DNA from 3 places in the Candidatus Brocadia sinica JPN1 genome. Region 1 is predicted to be linked to each of the others. Evidence: riboswitches for the same ligand, from Rfam matches in the RefSeq annotation. Region 1 holds a riboswitch; each other region holds the start of a gene.
The links. A riboswitch is a leader RNA that binds a small molecule or an ion and turns the genes downstream of it on or off. The one in region 1 is predicted to bind cyclic di-GMP.
Positions count from the first base shown of each region.

Region 1 (2,275 bases):
TAGATTGAAGAATCAATAGCGATAGTACCGTTCCCTTCATCAAATTTATAGTACCCTACCATACCGGCTTTAAAAACGGTAATATTCACTGCGCTAGAAGTCGTCGTTGCTCCATCGTTATCTGTTGCTTTTGCTGAGAGTATATAACTGCCAGCGGTTACATTGTTCCATGTGAGAATGTGAGGTTCGGAAGTTGTTTCACCAAGTTTTGTGCTCCCCGCGTAATACTCAACCTTGCTCACGACACCATCAATATCCGAGGCCGTTGCCGTTATCGTTATGTCCGTTGGTGTTGTAAATGTCGCCCCCTCAGTCGGGTTGGTAATAGCCACAGTGGGCGATGCATTATCTCCCAAACCATCAGCAAGATTTTTCCCTCTCGAGAGTATTTCATTGGCGCCTCCTCCCGTCACGACAAATAAATATGCGGTGTAGGGTGAATGTGTCCTGTTAAAAGTAGGGCAAAGTTCAAAGCCTTTGTTCCACAAAAGCTTTATAATGTCTATCTGCGATACAGGCGCTACCCTACCAAATCCTCTCCCATTTGCCTCGTTGTATACACCCATGATAAACCACCCGTGATAATCCAGAGGCCCAGGTTGGTCTATTTCGGTAATATTTTGGTAACCCACATCACCCGGATACCGATCAAAATAAATATTGGGATAAATTACGTAACCCCTTTTCCACTCACTCGCGCCATATATTTCGTACACCCCACTACTACTACCACCGCCTCCAGGAGATCCCTGGTCCACAATATTTGTGCCATACTTTAGGTATTTCGTTTTTATATAATGACTGTCTGGATAGATTGATACCTCTGACACCTTGGCTCCATTATCCCACTCGAGTCGAACGGTCTTGACATTTGCATCATCCTGCACAACAACCGCTGTTGTAAGTGTTCCACGATTAGCGCATGCATCAAGGTAAAACCCTGCCTGATCCTCATTGACACTCTTGATCACCAGATCCTTGATCGCATGTTCATAATGGTGTCCGCCGAAAAAACGTCCATATTTCAGTCTTATCTTACTATTCTCTAGAGATACTTCCAATGCTCCATCTGTATCTGCCCCAATGCTAATACTTCCCCATTCTTGCGCAAAAGAGGGAAAAGACAGAATGAATAAAAATCCTAATATGCCGGTGAAAGAAATCGCCCCTAATATTAATTTATGTCGAATAGCCATTTTCTTACTCCCCAATTAACATTCAAATAAAAAAGCCTTACTGCAAAGATATTCATAAAAACATCTTCGGCAGTAAGGCTATCTTGTTTAAACTACTTCCCTGTATGTTTAAAGACCCTTTACTTTGCGTCCCCTGATTACTCAGGGTTTGCCCTTATCGAAATGTATTTCTATATAATTAGTGTGTTAGTGTGTTAGTGTGTTAGTGTGTTAGTGTGTTAGTGTGTTAGTGTGTTAGTGTGTTAGTGTGTTAGTGTGTTAGTGTGTTAGTGTGTTAGTGTAAAATACAGCATAATCACATCTGTGTCAAACAAAAAATAAAAATAATTATTAATAACCTAAATCCTGCAACAAGGCAAAGCCTTGTTGCAGGATTAGACGAGAAAAGGTAGAATCTCCAAGGGAATTGAAGGTATTTTAAGAATAAAAACACCTAAAAGGAGGTTCACCTTTTCAATGAAGACTATAGCACAAAACGGGGAAAGAAGACAACCGAAAATCAAGACGGAGATGAGTGGGAAGGGATTAACAGTACACGCAGCACTCTTACCAGTCCTAACCTTTATGTATGGGGAATATGGGGAAGTTGTTATTCAGGCAGAGAGTACAAGAGGCAATCCGTAAGGAGCGGGGGGGCAAATGCCCAGTATCAGATTGTTGATGCCATGCAAATGGCAGTAATCGGTTTGATAGCCGGAGCGACCTCGATGGTGCAGATAACGAAGGTATGGGCAGATGAGGTACTGATGAAGATGGCGGGATGGAAAAGAATCCTGTAGATACGACAATAGGACGTATGATGAAGCTGGTAACGCAGAGGGATATTGTGGAGCTGACAGGGATAATCCATCGATTCAGGGGACAGGTGTGGAAACGGGCGGTGCGTTCAGGTCACAGATTGAGAAGTGCGCTGAGCGATATGTGGATAGACGTTGATTCAACCGTGGATGGAGTATATGGGAATCAGGAAGGAGCAGAGGTTGGATACAATCCTAAGAAAAAGGGCCAGAAGGCGTATCAGTATTTAATGGCATTTGTTGGAGAAACAAAAGCAGTAAGGAAGTTGGTCAAAATCGAGA
Region 1 is NZ_BAFN01000001.1:3,354,367-3,356,641, reverse strand. Features, by position in the region: gene BROSI_RS15340 (LamG-like jellyroll fold domain-containing protein) at 1-1,196, opposite strand, end outside; cyclic di-GMP riboswitch class I at 1,262-1,359, opposite strand; partial or broken gene BROSI_RS19265 (transposase) at 1,653-2,275, shown strand, end outside.

Region 2 (2,275 bases), 2.3 Mb from region 1:
GACATGCCTGTCTTCTAAATGGACAAGGAATCCATTTCTGTCATAAGACTTTTTGCTCCCCTGTCGGTCTCTTAAGGTAAAGGAACCATCTCCATTCTTTGTCAGACGGGTATAGGCGCCGAGCGGGGTGCTGTCTGCGACATCTGATTGCAGCCCGTAAAGGTCAGAGTGGCCGTGACCGTCCATAACCACAACGCTTCCCACTTTTATAAATGAATCACTCAGGATAGGAGAAAAGGTATCCGTTGAAATGGCATCCTGATTCTCTTCGGTAATTTCCAAGAGCCTGGAGTTATAGTTAAAATCCCAGTTATGACCCAGCGGGCTATCAAAGGTAACACGGCTTTTATAGGTGCGGGTAAATGTCCAGTCGAAACCACGTCCGGGGATCTTGAGGTCTGTTATCTGTAAGACAAATTCACCATTGTGAAGGGTTATGGGGTCGGGGGTGTCATTTTTCAAGCCACCGCTTGCAATCATGGAAGCGGTATCAGGTGGTGGGCATATTGTGCAGGTTGCGTCAATAAAAATGCCACCCCTTGCTTGAACAAATTTTTTCCCGTGTGTGGACGTGCTGTTGAAAGGACAAACAAAGAAGTCGTCATTGATTATAAGTCCCGATAATATGAGTGTTGGTGTAACCATTGCGACTGGCGTTGGTTCAGCCTCTTTTACGGCAACGACGACCTCACCAAACATCGCCTGCATCGGTCTGCTCATAAAATACCATTGAATTGCAAAACTCGTCTGTCCAGCCACTACGGTAGTAATCGTAAATACACCGTGGTGGGCAGTGAATGGCGTATCTGATGATATCGTTGCAACATTCGGATCACCTGTATTTAAAGGCGTATACAGGGTTTCTTCCTCTGTAAGATCAGCCGTGATCTGCCAGGTCGTTGTCTCTCCAACTTTCATCTCTAAGACAGAGGGGCCGCATGTATGGGCATATCCGGCCAAGGTAAATATGACAGAAGAAAAAATGAAGAAGGCAAAAGCAAACAGATATTTTACGAAAGTACGTTGTGCACGCTTTGGAAATTTAAAGCTATGTGGTTGCATAGTTTCCTCCTTTTATGGCTGGACTTTTTCTTCGATGCCCTTAGATTGGTAGAATGGTAGCAAAATGGTTATTATTGCATCTTTCAAGAACTCCCAGAAGGCCATTGATCGATGATATTTACAAAATAAAAAAGCCTTACTGCAAAGATATTTCCTGGAAACATCTTCGGCAGTAAGGCTATCTTTTTTCCCAACAAGCGGTCTTTTATAAACTGCGCTCTTGGTCTGTTTAAAAGACCCTTTACTTTGCGCCACCTGATCACTCAGGGTTTGTCTTTATCGCGATGGTTTTTTTATTGTATAAATAAATTGATGGAGATAAATTGTTTTCAGTCGTAATGGTTAACAATAATTATTATAGTTATCAATAAAAATATAAAATATCTTGAAACACTATTTCCGTCGAGGTATGATTTTTCAACCATTCATAACCATTATTCCATGAAAAACACATCCTTCACATTTAAGCATCATGGCTGGCTGGGTATTGGATTAATCTGTTTTGTTGAGTGCTGCTTGCTCATTCAGCATCACAATTACTTTGCTTATAAAATCAGCATCTGGGCAACCCCTTTATGTTGGTTGGGCTACGTGATGCTTTTAGATGCGATTATTTTTAGGCTCAAAGGGAATTCACTCCTCTGTAACCGCAGACGGGAATTTTACATTCAGATGCCCCTGTCTATTGCCTTCTGGCTCCTATTTGAATTTTACAACCTCCATCTTGCAAACTGGGAATATCAGGGTTTGCCGAAAAACAGGATAGAACTCTGTATTGGAATGGGACTGGCCTTTGCTCTGATCATGCCGGGGATGTTTCAAACCACAGAACTCATCAAAACCCTGAAATTTTTCGATCGATTTCGGATTGCCAATCTCCGCGTTTCAAACAGGATTATATATACCAGTATTGTCCTGGGATTCTTTTTTATCATGGCTCCATTGCTCATCAGCAGAGACTATGCCCGTTATCTCTTTGGGCTGGTCTGGACGGGATATGTCATGATATTCGACCCCATCGTATATTGTAGCAAAGGGGAATCATTATTAAAGGATTTAGAAGAAGGCAGGCTTTCCCGGATATTGAGCCTCTTCGTAGCAGGTTACATCTGCGGTTTCCTGTGGGAGTTCTGGAATTACTGGGCTGCATCAAAGTGGGTGTACACCGCCCCTTTTATGAAGGATGTAAAGATCTTTGAGATGCCAGTGGCAG
Region 2 is NZ_BAFN01000001.1:1,090,592-1,092,866, reverse strand. Features, by position in the region: gene BROSI_RS04960 (DUF6531 domain-containing protein) at 1-1,062, opposite strand, end outside; cyclic di-GMP riboswitch class I at 1,228-1,347, opposite strand; gene BROSI_RS04950 (hypothetical protein) at 1,504-2,275, shown strand, end outside.
Region 2: another riboswitch for cyclic di-GMP. It lies ahead of BROSI_RS04960 (DUF6531 domain-containing protein); the one in region 1 lies ahead of BROSI_RS15340 (LamG-like jellyroll fold domain-containing protein).

Region 3 (2,275 bases), 1.6 Mb from region 1:
TGTTAATGAACTGAATGAGGCAGTTGCACGGGGATTTGACAATGCGGATGTGCATAATAATTTAGCGGGGATATATTTGACGAAGGGATCAACAGATAACGCGATTGCTGAACTTCAGTTGGCCTTAAAATGTAATCCTGTAGATAGCAATGCCCACTGTAACCTGGGAAATGCTTATATGTCAAAAAATCTTGTGGATGAAGCCATTTCTGAGTTTAAAGAGGCAGTAAAATACAATCCCGCCGATGGAGAGATATACTATTATCTTGGAAATGCCTTTTACCGGAAAGGACAATACAGTGAATCGGTAGATTCTCTTCACCAATCGGTTCACTATCAGCCGAATAACCCGTTAGCACATAAACTACTCGGCGTTATTTATGCAAATTACTTAAACAACCCTTCCAGCGCATTATTCCACCTGAACGAAACACTCAGATTAGACTCTCGGCAATCCATGGCAAAAGAAATAACGGAATTCATCAGCAAGCTAAAAAATAAGTAGCCAATGGTTATCTGTGTTCTTTCATAAGATTTTCATGAACAGGGTTTCTTCGGTAAGTGGGTTCCCAATTCGGCGCTTAGAAACCAGAAATTATTTATTGACAATGAAAAAATTACATTTATAATATAACAACGATAAAGGCAAACTCCGAGTGATCGGGGGACGCAAAGGAAAGGGTCTTTAATAGGTTCATGCGGGGTTCACCTGAGATAATAAAAGAGACGCGTACCATAGAGGAAGCTTTAACTTTTAAAGATAGCCTTACTGCCGAAGATGTTCGGGAATGAATATTTTCACAGCAAGGCTTTTTTTATTTCTAAAAACTTTAAGTTAAGGCGGCATTCTATGCATAGAAAAATAGTATCCTTATTGTCGCGAAACTCGAAGATCTATTTTAGGAATAGAATCATGCACCAGGGCGAGAGGATGGTTCAATGCCTTTCGCTCATTATGATACTGGTTGCATCGGGCTTGTGTGTTTCTACACCCTTTTTTACCAGTGTAAAGATTGAAAGAACGAAAAGACCGGAAGGCCTTGGAAGTTCCTCCTATGTGCAAGATCTCGAAAAACTCTGTCGCATCAATACAAATGGAAGACCATGGGAGTATATCGTTATACATCACAGCGCCACGGCAAAAGGTAATGCCGCCCGATTTGACCATTACCACCGGAAAAACAGAAAATGGCAGCATGGCCTCGCTTACCATTTTGTGATTGGGAACGGATCTGTTTCAGGAGATGGTGAAATTGAGGTTGGTGAGCGCTGGAAAAAACAAATTCATGGCGCCCATACAGCGAATATGGATTGTAATCGTGTAGCAATCGGGGTTTGTCTGGTTGGTGATTTTGAAAACGGGGGAGCCCCAACCGAAAACCAACTCGATTCGCTCGTCAGACTTATCCAATATCTTTCCAGAAAATACAATATTGCTTCATCTAATATATTACAGCATAAAGAGGTGCATCAGAAATGTACCGCCTGTCCAGGTAAAAATTTCCCATTTGCAGAGATTAAGACAAGATTGCTGCAAATCGCATCAAAAGGAAGCAAGCATATCCAGGAATTATAATGGTAGGCTTTTGTTGTGTTCGTGTAAAAAGTTATTTTTGAGGAAGTTTTTGTTCTGTAGTTATTAGTAAGTCTCGTGTAACTCTTTTTGTTACGGCTACGCTGGGTTACTTTGTTTGTGTTTTTAATAGTTCTGTCTTTACCTCTTCAATAGACATACCATAAGGCCTTCCATGCTCTTGTAATTTTTTGTCATATTTGTAATTTCGGGCAGCCACAAGTCCTAAACCTCCTCCCTGGAAATACTCATATATCATAATGGTCTGTTCTTCGGTATCTACAAGATAAAATGGCTGTCTGTTACCTTGCTTCTCTCCCACAACACCAAAAACATGCCGTGCGTTCCCATCACCTTGCGCAACGACATAATTTGTCGTGTTTTTCAATACCAGCACTATGAGTAGTAAGACAATAATAACGAGTAAAAGGGTGTTCGTATTATAGAGTTTGTGCATGGTTGCATCTCCAGGGCTGATTCCACATTTTTAGTGATCTGTTTGAAGAAAAATTGCTAATTCTTTTTATAATGTAAATCTGTTCCTTTGGGTTTTTTATTTTATTTGCTCAAAAATTTTGCCTCCTGCTCTTCCCTAATTAGAATCGTGGGCTTTAAAAGAATGACCAGATTTGATTTTTGGTTATTCTTCTGATCGTGAGAAAATAATCTTTTTAATATGGGTATCTTGGATAGTACTGGGAT
Region 3 is NZ_BAFN01000001.1:1,775,243-1,777,517, forward strand. Features, by position in the region: gene BROSI_RS07880 (tetratricopeptide repeat protein) at 1-505, shown strand, start outside; cyclic di-GMP riboswitch class I at 635-777, shown strand; gene BROSI_RS07885 (peptidoglycan recognition protein family protein) at 851-1,576, shown strand; gene BROSI_RS07890 (hypothetical protein) at 1,683-2,030, opposite strand; gene BROSI_RS07895 (hypothetical protein) at 2,132-2,275, opposite strand, start outside.
Region 3: another riboswitch for cyclic di-GMP. It lies ahead of BROSI_RS07885 (peptidoglycan recognition protein family protein); the one in region 1 lies ahead of BROSI_RS15340 (LamG-like jellyroll fold domain-containing protein).